4 regions of the Paenibacillus sp. FSL R7-269 genome follow, and region 3 is predicted to be linked to each of the others. Evidence: riboswitches for the same ligand, from Rfam matches in the RefSeq annotation. Region 3 holds a riboswitch; each other region holds the start of a gene.
What was found. Region 3 has a riboswitch for cyclic di-GMP ahead of C162_RS35440 (anti-repressor SinI family protein). Riboswitches for the same ligand answer to the same signal wherever they lie in the genome.
Positions count from the first base shown of each region.

Region 1: another riboswitch for cyclic di-GMP. It lies ahead of C162_RS23030 (thiamine pyrophosphate-binding protein); the one in region 3 lies ahead of C162_RS35440 (anti-repressor SinI family protein).
Region 2: another riboswitch for cyclic di-GMP. It lies ahead of C162_RS05250 (flagellar assembly protein A); the one in region 3 lies ahead of C162_RS35440 (anti-repressor SinI family protein).
Region 4: another riboswitch for cyclic di-GMP. It lies ahead of C162_RS08875 (PA14 domain-containing protein); the one in region 3 lies ahead of C162_RS35440 (anti-repressor SinI family protein).

Region 1 covers NZ_ASPS01000053.1:107,182-110,297, forward strand. The annotation lists gene C162_RS23025 (methyl-accepting chemotaxis protein) at 1-1,221, shown strand, start outside; cyclic di-GMP riboswitch class I at 1,723-1,819, shown strand; gene C162_RS23030 (thiamine pyrophosphate-binding protein) at 1,936-3,116, shown strand, end outside.
Region 2 covers NZ_ASPS01000012.1:134,342-137,457, reverse strand. The annotation lists gene C162_RS34115 (FUSC family protein) at 1-390, shown strand, start outside; cyclic di-GMP riboswitch class I at 1,031-1,123, shown strand; gene C162_RS05250 (flagellar assembly protein A) at 1,228-2,847, shown strand; gene C162_RS05245 (aldo/keto reductase) at 2,878-3,116, shown strand, end outside.
Region 3 covers NZ_ASPS01000031.1:144,552-147,667, reverse strand. The annotation lists gene C162_RS16635 (TasA family protein) at 1-105, shown strand, start outside; gene C162_RS16630 (TasA family protein) at 145-735, shown strand; gene C162_RS16625 (helix-turn-helix domain-containing protein) at 1,003-1,335, shown strand; gene C162_RS35440 (anti-repressor SinI family protein) at 1,482-1,625, opposite strand; cyclic di-GMP riboswitch class I at 1,660-1,763, opposite strand; gene C162_RS16620 (2-oxoglutarate dehydrogenase E1 component) at 2,260-3,116, shown strand, end outside.
Region 4 covers NZ_ASPS01000019.1:60,784-63,899, reverse strand. The annotation lists gene C162_RS08875 (PA14 domain-containing protein) at 1-1,784, opposite strand, end outside; cyclic di-GMP riboswitch class I at 1,799-1,879, opposite strand; gene C162_RS08870 (sugar phosphate nucleotidyltransferase) at 2,018-3,116, opposite strand, start outside.

The DNA.
Region 1 (3,116 bases), on a different contig from region 3:
CAAAAAATCGTCACCGGATGTTACCTGGTTGCCGCTTTATTCGCTGTCCCTGTTTTAATCACACTAATCCTTATGGACAGGCTGCTCATCGGCATTATTCTTGTCGCCGTTCTGGCAGCGCTGACTTACCCGCTTGCGCGCTTCATTGAGAGAACGCTTACATCTTCATTCGAAGACATCTCCAATGTAACACACACCATTGCCAAAGGCGACTTCACCAGCCGTGCCGACGAGAGCGGCTCTATGGGTGACATTAGCCGGTCCTTCAACACCATGATTGACAAGCTCAAAAAAATCCTCACCGATGCCTCACAGATTACCCGGCAGGTTATGGACGCCAGCCGCGGGATTGAAGACAAGAATCAGAATCTGAAATTTGTCATGGCGCAGGTGGCCTCCTCCTCCAATGAACTGGCTCTCGGCGCTAACGAAATCTCAGTGGATATTGCTGATATGACCGAATCGATCAAGGATATCGAAATCAAAGTCTCCAATTATACGAATTCCACCAAGGAAATGAATAGACGATCTGTACATACGCTGGAATTGGTTGAACAGGGACGGCAATCGGTGGATACCCAGGCCGAAGGCATGCGCAAGAACATCCAGGCGACCCAGAAGGTGGCGGATACCATTGAAGCCCTGTCACAGAACGCGCGCGGCATTACGATGATTACCAAGACGATTACCGAAATTGCCGAACAGACCAATCTGCTGTCGCTCAATGCCTCTATTGAAGCAGCCCGTGCAGGCGAGCATGGCCGTGGCTTCGCTGTCGTTGCCCAGGAGGTCCGCAAGCTGGCTGAGGAATCCACCGCTTCAACCAAAGAGGTATTCGGGCTGGTACGCAGCATTGAATCAGATATCAAGCAGGCCATTGATAATATCGCCATCAACGAAGAGGTAGTCCAGGTACAGAATAAGATGATCACAGAGACGGCCAATATTTTTGCTCAGATCGTACATAGTGTCCAATACATAACCGAGCAGATCGCCTCCTTCTCCGCAGAGAGTGACCTTATGCTGGAGAGCGCGCTTAAGATCTCCGGGGCGATCGAGAATATCTCAGCCATCACCCAGGAGACCGCCGCAGGGACCGAAGAGGTATCCGCAGCGATGAACGAACAGATTCACGCTCTGCAATCCGTAGCTGAGGAGACAGAGAAGATGACTTCCGCTGTCTTTAACTTGCAAAAAACAATTCATATTTTCAAATTCTAACCTTAACCAAAAGAGACACATCTGCGGGATTTCCTGCAGATGGTGTCTCTTTTTCTGTGCAAAACTAAGATTGTTATGTAATATTCACAAATTGTTGAAATTGTGCATAAGGGTAAAAAATCCGCTTTGCACTTCTTTACTATAGTCGTTCTATAGGCATAGCTTGTCTATAAGGCATCACCGCACACATACAATACTTAAGTCCTATAAGTGGATTTTACAATGCTGTATATCTAGTGAATTCTTAACATTTTACAGTAAATCAGGAATGTAATGAGGCTTTATGCTTACTCCTCATAATAATAGCCCTAAATATCCATTTGCATTTTAAGACTTTAGCCTTCCAAAGGGAAAAATTTTCAAAAGTTTGAAAATCCAAATATTCATCCATTTCCACTCCTGAATATTCGTCAAATTCCGAGTTTCTTCTCATCGGGGTTATTGACAAAAGAGGAGTGAGGAATATATTGTAAAGGAAAATTCTTCACAGATTCATTTATAATCGCATACCGGCAAAATTCACCGAAAGGGAATGACGCAAAGCCATGGATCTACAGTCTCATTTCTGAAGTGGGATCATGACAGCCAGGTTGCTGAAAAACTGTAAACGCCTTAGGTTATGCGTTTGATTATGGTGATTCGTGCAACAGACCTGTGCTCCTATGTTGAGTACAGGTTTTCTATTGCTGACTAATACAAATAACAACTTGCGGGGTGGATGTTCTGAAGACAGTTGCAGATTATATGGCGGAAGCATTACGCAATTTGGGAGTCACACATTCTTTTGGAATCATAGGCAAATCTATTTGCCCCATCGCTTTGAAACTGGTTGACTATGGTATTGAGTTCATCCCCGGCCGGCACGAGTCTAGCTCCGGCTTCGCTGCCGGCGGTTATGCTCTGAAGACCGGCAGCCTCGGAGTAGCCTTCGGCACTTCCGGTCCGGGCGGAACGAATCTGCTCACCGCAGCAGCGCATGCCAAGGCCAATAATCTTCCCGTCCTCTTCATCACCGGCCACCAGTCCATCAAGGAGCTGGGCATTCCCCAATGTCAGGATTCCACTTCCTATCTGGCTGATTTGGCGGATATGTTCCGGCCGGCCACCCTCTTCAGCAAGCTCGTTGAACGCGGGGATCATTTCAGCACCATTTTCAATCATGCCCTATCCATCGCCCTCGGTGACCAAAAAGGTCCGGTTCATCTCTGCATTCCGTTTGATGTGCAGACAGAGCGGCTTGCGGAATGCCGGATTGTTCTGCCGGAACGTGAAGGGCTGGTCAGCTATCAGAACTATGAACGGGTCAGCTCGGCGATCAATGAATCCGCTAGACCCCTGATCATTGCCGGTAAGGGCGTCAACCGCTCAGGAGCACATCAGGAACTGGTCCAGCTGGCCGAGACCTTTAACATACCTGTGGTCACCTCTCCAGGCGGCAAAGGCGCTATAGCTTACGATCATCCGCTCTACCATGGTCCAATAGGCGTCGGCGGCTCCTCGCATGGAGATGAACTGATGAACAACAGCGACCTCTTCATCGTTCTGGGGTCCCGCCTCAGCGATATGACCATCTGCAACCTGAAGCCGGAGAATCATCCGCGGCAGCTGATCCAGTTCGATGTAGACCCGACCTTTGTCGGTAAAATACTCACCTCATCTACTATTGCTGTCGGCGGAGACTTAAGGGACAACCTGGCTCTGTATCTCCAGAAGCTGGACTTCTCAGCGGTTACCAAGCATGAAATCACAGTCTCGAATGATTACAATGATGAGCTTCCCGTACTGGCGGGGCTCTCTCTGGCTTCGGTAATGAGCACGATGAGCGAATTGATTCCTTACAACAGCAGCGTGTTTGTAGATGACGGCAGCCATGGATTCAATGCTGTGAAATGGTT
Region 2 (3,116 bases), on a different contig from region 3:
TATGTCAAAGCCATAAGCGAAGAAATCGCTCTGCTGCCGGCCCATTATGCCGCCGCTGATTGGATGCTGGAGGTTGTAACCGCAACGGCAGACTGCATCGCCCTGTATGGCACACGGACGCTATCAGATGCCGAATGCAGCGGACGTTCACTCCAGGAGAGTCTGAGAAGAGCCCGCGACGTGCAGCTCGCCTGGTTCTCGCAGCTGCAGGATCAGTGCCCGCTCGCAGCCTTCCGTGATCTCGGTGCGGTGTTCTCCCACCTGAACCGGATTCTTGAAGAGATCGAACGCGCCGATTACGCCGCGCTTTCCACCGCACCACAGCATGTCAAGACACACCCTGCACGCGCCATCCAATTCATACAAAAAGGACTCTTCCACAAGCTATAAGCTTGGGAGGGTCCTTTTTTTTGTGTTGCCATAACTTTTCGGTGGGATAGGATGCTTGCGGGTAAAGTGGCTTGGGTAGCAGCACGTAAAGTTATAGCAGTTGGAAAAATGACACTTGATTCAGCCGAATTATACGCTTTAATTGAAGCAGTTGGATAAAGTACATCTAATCCGCCGAATTCTCTGGAATCCGTTAAAAGTGGGCAAAATATGTGTTGTTTATCCATCTGCTGTTCCCATAGGCGGCATTCATCCAACAGCAAGTGGACAAAATCCAACTGCTATATAAGACGCATTTAAGATTAGAACTTAAAGCCTGCTCCTCGCTGCGGTGAACATATGCCCCTCCGCTGCTTTTTGCTTTTTCCACCTGCCGGGCGCAGAAGACCGTCCCCCTTTTTCCAGTTCTCATGACTTCCATAAGCTGTAAGCGCTGGGAAACCAGTTTTTTTGTCGAAATAGAGCTGCATATTTTAAGTTTTTTGATAAATAGGCATAATATAGTTGAAAAATAGCTCTTTAAGTACTAGAATTAAGCTTGTTTGCAGAAGTTAATGCCGCACAAGAACTATTTATGACTCTTTTTGTCGATTACAGTCGATCACAATTCATCGCCTCTACAGGATGTATCTCATTGATCTATTTCTAAAGGCAAACTTCCCGAAAGGGCAGGACGCAAAGCCATGGGCCTAAGAACGCCGGAATCTGCGTTTACGGTCGCCAGGCTGCCAATAGAGACCACTTAAGCCAACTGTTTACGGGAAGTCTCCCGGGCTTGATGATGTTCTTTCTCTGTACGAATTGCCATTGATCATACGAAAAAGTGAGGTTACAACCATGCCGCAGCAGGATATCGAACCAAGCCGATATGAATTCGTAGAGTCCCTGATGCACGAACGTAAAGGTCTCCTGGATTCATTCTCTGTGGAGGGCCGGGCTTCTGACGGGACAACTGGGGATAAGAATGGAATTATCCTCGTGCAGGACAACCAGATATTCATTACTCCCCCGCTCCCCGGAGGCACTCCCGCCCGCATTTCTGCGATCCACCCTGTTGTCCTGAAGATCAACTGGAAGACCGTTACAGCGCCAACCGAGGTGACCAAGGCAGATTATATTACCTGGGAGATCTGCGAGAAGCCGCAGTATGAAATTACCGTATCGCCTGACAAGCTCAAGGTCCATTTCACTTTATACCGTGCAGAGAAGTACGCCTGGAACCTGGTCAACTGCCCCGCCGCCTTCGAGGCGGTCGTCCGTGCCCAGCCCAACCCGGCAATGCTGCTGTCCACGCTTACCATAGATCAGATTATCGCCTCACTGGACAACCGTTTTATTTTGCGCAACCTGAATATTCCCGCCCTGTACGCGGAGCTGGAGAACCCTACATATCTTCCCGTATGCATCGCTGAAGGAAGAGCCCCGCTGCCCGGCAAGGAAGCCCGGCTGGAATTGCAGCTGCCGGAGCATACACTGGTGGGGAACGGGATGCTTCATAGACAGGGAAGCCGGGCTCAGAAGCCTGCGGATACCATGGAGTATCTCCGTTTCCCGGGAGCCCCCTTTACCTTTGCAGGTGAAGTCTTCGCCCGCAAACTGCCGCCGGAAGAAGGCATTCCCGGCCTCGACACAGACGGAAGGGTCCTGCCCCCTCCCCCGCCGCAGGATATCTACTTTGCTGCCGGTAATCATGCCAAGCTCCTTCCCTGTGGTAATATCGTAGCCAAGCACACAGGCAGACCCCGTATCTGCGGAGGAAACAGCAGCGTCCGAATCTGTGACTTCCCTCCAGTCTGTCTGCTGACCAGGGAGATGATGGACCCTGGCGGTGACGTTATGTTCGCAGGCGACATCATTGTACCGGGTGATCTGGATGGATCTGTAAGGATCGAAGCCCTGGGGAATGTGTACGTCTATGGCGATATACGCCAATCTACAATTATAGCCACCGGCAGCATTTATGTTAGCGGCCAGGTTACCGGCAGCGGCCTGTACGCCGGATATGCCGGGGTACAGCAGCATCGTTTGCACAGCTTAGCAAGCCTGCTGCGGACAGAGACGGACGGACTGCTTGAGGCAGCGCGCCAGCTGGCCAAGAATGTGGAATCCCGACAGCAATCCGTGAATTACGGCCTGGTGGTTATGCTGCTGCTGGAGGATAAATACAGCCATCTCGACAGCCTGATCCGCGATTTCCAGGCTGCCCTAAGCCGTATGAACGGAGAGTTCGGCTTCGGCACGGACCCGCTCCGGCAGATGCTTGAGGTATTCGCCCATCCGGGACAATACACCGGGTACATTACAGACAGTGTCCTAAGCCGCTTCTCCAGGCTGCTGCTTAAGCTGGGCGAGGAGATTGAGCTGCTCCAAGAGGAGCATGCGGTGATTAACCTTGCCCGGTCGCAGGACAGCCGCCTGGAGTCCGGCGGCAAGCTGCTTGTGCGTGATTCCTGCTAAGACTACTACTAGATAAGGAGAAGTGAGCGCATGCGATATAACCGTCTGGGCAATAGCGGCCTGCAGGTATCCGCCCTGGGTCTTGGAACCAATTCATTCGGCAAACGGGCAGATCTGGAGACCTCGGTCCGCATTCTGCACACCGCTATGGATCAGGGCATTAATTTCATCGATACCGCCAATATCTATGCCGGCTCTGAATCGGAGCGGATCATCGGCCTTGCGCTTGAAGGCAGACGCCATAACACAGTGCTGGCGACCAAAGCCGG
Region 3 (3,116 bases):
TTCGCCTTCAAGGAGACTCTCCAGCCGCAGAACTATTATCAGGGCGATACGCTTGCGCTGACGCTGAATTTTGAAGCCAACCAGGAAAAAGGCAGTCTCAAATAATTTACCAACAAAACAAACCATTCGAGGAGGAAATTAATCATGGGTATCAAAAAAACATTGGGTCTTGGCGTAGCATCAGCAGCACTGGGTTTGTCTTTAATCGGCGGGGGCACGTTCGCTTACTTCAGCTCCACAGCCACCAGCACGGCAACCTTCGCCGCAGGTACGCTGAAGCTTGGCTCTTCCTTCAATACTCCGGTAGCGTTGACGAATCTGAAGCCGGGAGACTATACCGTCCGCACCTTCACCTTGTCCAATGACGGCACACTGGATATCAAATTCCTCAAGCTTGCCACCACTTACACCGTGACCGATGCCAAGGGCGATAACGCAGGCCAGGATCTCGGAGACCACTTCAAGGTCAAGCTCCTCGATAATTCATACACCGGCGGTTCATTAAGCGGTCATGTGCTGTCCGAGATCTCCCTGAAGGATCTGAAAAACACCCCCAGCTACGATCTCGTAGCAGCAGGTATACTGCCGGGAGGGATTGCCGCAGCCGGGTCCAAGACCTTCAAGATCGCCTTCGAGTTCGTGGACAATACGCTCGATCAGAATATTTTCCAGGGTGACGGCTTAGCATTGAACTGGACCTTCGATGCACTTCAAGGAGTGGGAGAAGCCAAGTAGGCCAAAGCTGCATTTATCGATCAAGAACGGCATATCCTCCCCCATCCGGGCCGGGTATGCCGTTTCCTTTTCCCCGCTTCCGGGTTCAAGGATTTTTGTCCGATTTGCAGATTTTTGTTATACTGACAAGTGGAAACGGCTTTGTCTTCTTTTTAAAGAGCGGCACCGTTTCTGCGAGAAAGATAGGGCTACGGTATAGCGCGAAGCATATCACTTCTTATCTTTTACCAAAAAAGTACGGAGGGCGTTGTAATCGTGTCAGATACTATGGGAAGCCGCATCCACAAACTCCGGCTGGAGAAGGGCTATTCGCTATCCGAGCTTGCGGATAAGGCTGATGTGGCGAAATCATACCTCAGTAATGTGGAACGGAATATTCAATCCAACCCCTCCATTCAATTCATCGAAAAAATCGCAGACGCGCTTCAGGTATCCATTCATGTACTGCTGTATGGCGGACTGGCAGAGACGGAAGAACAGGCACTGGACGGGGAATGGTTCCGGCTGGTTCAGGAGGCTATGGCCTCCGGTATAAGCAAACGCGAATTCAAGGAATTCCTCGATTACCAGAAATGGCGCATGGAACAAAAGGACAACTAGACGTAGCATCGTATGCCTCAAGGAAGACTCCGCACGGCAGGGAGGCCGCCTTCGGCGAGGGCATTCTTTCAAGCGGCATACAGAAAAGGCACAGCGTACCGGACGCTGTGCCTTTTCTGTATGTATCCTAACAATGATGACCGCCCTTACATCGCCTGGAGTGCCTTTTCACTTAGAAACCGGCGGATATCCTCCGCCGCGATCCCCGCCTGCTTGGCAGACATCAGCAAGTGCACCCATTCTAAATCCAGATCTACTGCCTGCAGCTCGTCATTCCCCTGGTTGGACATATCCAAGAAATCTCCTCCTAGAATTTTCGCGTCCCCAGGCAGTCCGGCCATCATAGTAGTATTGCTACTTTGTAGTATCTCTACGTTAGATCCGAGACTTTGTGCCCCTGTCTTTCGGCAGGTTTACCTTTTACTGGACCCTTTCCATCATGAAAGGATCTGGCAAGAATCGATGAAACCGTTCTCCGCAATAACATTATACAAGATCATACGCGATTAGTGTGTCGTTTTCTGGAATTTTTTTATGATAAAATGTGAGGAAACTTAGCTGAAATTGCCAGCGGCTTGTATAAATATTTCCAGTTCCAAGTTCAAACCCTAAGTAATAGTTTAATTATGCTAAAGGGAACTCTAACTACTCCGCTTTACCGCACCACGCAACATCGTATAGAGACAATTACCCATCTGTATAGATAACGGACAGTGATATGGATTTATTTCTATTTATGATAGTTCCGTATGAATACTGTAATGAATCATGCCGAATTGCGAACGGATTGACCGAAAGTATGAATTGATTACCCCGCCGGAAAGTAGCACAATAGGATGAGAATGAAACCGCAAACATTTGCAGCTCCGCCAAGTGGCACACTGGATGCCTCGCGTGGAGTTTATCCGTTAGGAGGACCTATTCATGGCAGTCAAAGAGCCCTATAACGACACAGTATGGAGCAAATACTACGGCCCCAATCTGGGCTACATCCAAGAAAGATATGAGCAATTTGTCAAGGACCCCTCTTCTGTTGAACAACATTACCGCGATCTCTTCACCGTATCCGGCCCCCCTCCACTGGCACCCGATGCCGAGAGGGCTCCAAGGCCTGCCGTATCAGCAGATGCCGAGTGGCTCAAGAAGGCTGTCAAGGCCTCGAAGCTGATCGCCAATATTCGAATATATGGCCATATGGCCGCAGACATTGACCCGCTGGAGCGCAGCAAGAACCCGATGGCCAAATGGCTGGAGCTGGAGACCTACGAGCTTACCCGCGAGGATCTTAATGCTCTGCCCGCTTCGCTGATCTGGGATAATGCCCCTGCAGATGTGCATACCGCGATGGATGCCGTCCACAGAATGCGTCAGGCCTATACCCAGACCATTGCCTATGAATTCGGGCATGTGCATGATGAACGCGAGCTGCGCTGGCTCAACAGCCAGGCGGAATCGATGACCTCCCCTGCCCCGCTGAATAATACAGAGCGCAAAGAGCTGCTGAAGCGGCTGGTTCAGGTGGAGCATTTCGAGACCTTCCTGCACAAGACCTTCGTCGGCCAAAAGCGGTTCAGCCTGGAGGGCAATGATGCCCTCGTGCCGATGCTGGATGAGATTGTGCGGGCCGCCGCGCATGACGGCGCAGAGCATATCCTGATGGGCATGGCCCACCGCGGAAGACTTAATGTGCTGGCTCATATTCTGGGCAAGCCTTATGATATTATTTTCTCGGAATTCCATCATTCGCCGAACAAGGAACTGTTCCCTTCGGAAGGCTCCAT
Region 4 (3,116 bases), on a different contig from region 3:
GGTACTGGCGTCAGTGTTGGTGTCGCTGCTGGTGTTGGTGTTGTTACTGGTGCCGGCGTTGCTGTTGCTGCTGGTACCGTTGTCGGTACTGCTGTTGCAGCCGGAACAGGTATGGATATGTTGCCTGCTCTGGAGAAAAGCGCACTTGCAGGTACGGTTCCCTTCACCTGGCTAGGGCTCTGCCACATCAGATGGACATTGGCATCGCCAGCATTCTCATAGTACTCTACTTTGATATCGTACAATTGCCCGGCAGTTAAGGCTATGCTTCCTGTGCGGGCAGTTCCGCTCTGTTTGACCCAGCTGTCAATGACCGGTGTGCCGTTCACCCACAAGCGGATACCGTCATCCGATGTAGTATAGAACTGATAAGTCTCACTGTAAGCCGGCTTAATCTGTCCGGTCCAGCGAATTGAGAAGTAATCTACGCCCAGTGCGGCATTAGGAGTCCCCTGACGCCAATTGAAGCTGATGACATCATCGTTACGCACCATAACCGGTGTCCCCGAGAGCGTCATGTTCTTGAAGTATTCTCCAAGCAGGCCATTCTGGCCAGGCTTACTCTCCGGGTCGCCGAAGGTTGGGACCGGCTTCTGAGTCGGCGCAACGGTTGGTGTTGCCGTCGGCGTTGGCGTCGGTGTTGCGGTTTGTGTCGGTGTTGCTGTTGGTGTCGGTGATACTGTAGGCGTCGGCGTTGCCGTTGGCGTTGCGATTGGCTTAGGAGCCGCCGCCGGAGCAGACCAGGCCTTATATTGGTCACGGGTTAGTGTGTAACTGTCATTCATGAAATTCTTGATTGTCGCCGTGCTGTTATTCTCATAGAGCATCTTGCCCCAGTTCATCATGAACACGTAATTCTGCTGGTTCAGCTTTAGCTTCGATATATTTGGCATTTCACCGTTCTCGCCGATGCCGATCGGTTTGCCGCCAGCCAGGCTGGTCAGATCATCATGATATTTATTGGAGTAGTCGTTATTATATATATCTGCTGCCAGCACATCCACTCTGTCCGCACCCGGATAAGTCCGTGGATAGGGATCGGAGCTTGCATTAGGCGCATTCGGGTTCCATACCCAGAGCAGATTATTTAACTGATGAACGTTCACGAACCGGTCATACATAATATTCCACAGGGCTGTAAAATTATCTTTCTTCCCCCACCAGAACCAGCCGCCGTTCATTTCGTGGTAAGGTCTCCAGAGGATCGGAACCTTAGCATCCCGCAGGCTTTTCAGAGAGACCGCTACTTTATCCAGATCGGTGATCAGTGCATTATACTCTGGCGTTCCGGGGGTTACGTATTTGTTAAATTGCGCCTGGGTGATCGGCTTCTGCACATTGGACCATTCGTACTTGGTGCCTGGCAGATTCTGGTGGAAGGTCATGGCGACAATGCCGCCCGCTCTGGACCAGTTCGTCGCACTCCAGACGATATTTTTGCGTTGTGCAGCTACTCCGCTCTCACTCTGCCCACCGATTGCTCCCAGCTCATAACCATGCAGTGCTGCGTATTGTCCGCTTGTTCCCTTCAGCTTGTTGCTCAGCTCATCCGGACTCTCGAAATAGTCATGCTGGCCTGTAATGATTCCATTTCCCGAGATATCATACAGATTGTTCAGCAGCTTGACCGCCTCCGCTGAGGCGTTAGGGTTCACCGGCGCTCCTTCAGAGGAGGCAGCCTTGACGGTGGAAGGGGCGATTCCCAGTCCCACAGGTACAGCAGACAATACCACGGCCAGCGACAGCACAGCGCAGAGCAAACGAGACTTACGGTAAGTTTTCACAATATTCTCTTCCTTTCGGTAGCCAGGCTGCCACTCTTGCGAAGGCCCTATAGCTTTGCGTCCCTGTCTTTCGATCAGGTTTGCCTTTGTCGTTTTGGAAGGATCAATCCCTCTTACCGTAAATTATCGTCTTTATGCAATTTTTTTGTAGAGCAAACGCGAATTTCTCCGAATAAATAGTTCCGAGTACCTGTTTTGATTCTGTAACAAATGGTTAAATAGATAAGTTAGACCTACGAAATGAACTGATGTAGCGCTATATCCTCCCAGTCCAGAGTAATACGGATGTTATCTTCCTCTACCAGCTCCGACCCCGTCTGCACCTCAATGAACTCCACATCGGTAAGAGCAAGAATGGCATGCTTGGTCCCTTCCGGTATCCGCACCACATCTCCTGCCTTCACCGTATGCATCTTCTCATTGATGACAATGCTGGCTTCCCCGCTGACGAAGGTCCAGATTTCACTGCGTTTGTGATGCAGCTGATAGCTGATATTTTTGCCCTCATTGATGAAAATCCGCTTGGTCAGCACCTCGTTGCCTTCGTCATACTTTACATAATCTATCACCTTGTAGTGGCCCCAGCGGCGCTCCTCGTACATCGGTCTTTGTTCAAAAGACTTCAGCACTTCCTTGATCCGCGGACTCTCAGTCTTGTGCGTCACCAGAATGCCGTCCGGGCTGGCAGCGATAATCAGATCCTTCGCCCCGATCACGGTAATCGGAATATCCAGCTCGTTAATGAGGCAGGTCCCCTCGGAGTCAGCGGTCACAAAGCCTTTGCCGACATGGTTGCTGGTCATTTCCTCGGTCAAGGTGTTCCAGGTACCCAGGTCCTTCCAGAATCCGGCATACGGCTGTACGACGATGTTCTCTTCTTTCTCTACCACTTCGTAATCGAAGCTGATGGAAGACAGCAGCTTATACTGCTTCTGCAGTTCCTCATAATTAAGCGGCAGCCCTTTGCGCTGCAGGATATCCAGCAGGTAACCCAGACGGAAAGCGAACACCCCGCAGTTCCAGAGAGCCCCCTGGCTAATCAGCTCCTCGGCCTGCACACGGTCCGGCTTCTCCTGGAAGTGGCTGACCTGCAGATAACCATTCGCTCCCGCATCTGCACCCGTTGGAATAATGTAGCCGTATTTCTCCGAAGCATGCTCGGGAACTACGCCCATCAGCGCCAGGTTCGCCCCGCTCACCAGCATGGTGTTCTCCAGTTGCAGTACCGTTTCGAAAAAGGAGGATTCCACGTATGGGTCCACCGGCAGAATCGCCACGGTCTCGCTTGGGGAAACCCCTGCGATGGAATAGAGGTAGGCCGCCGTCAGCGCA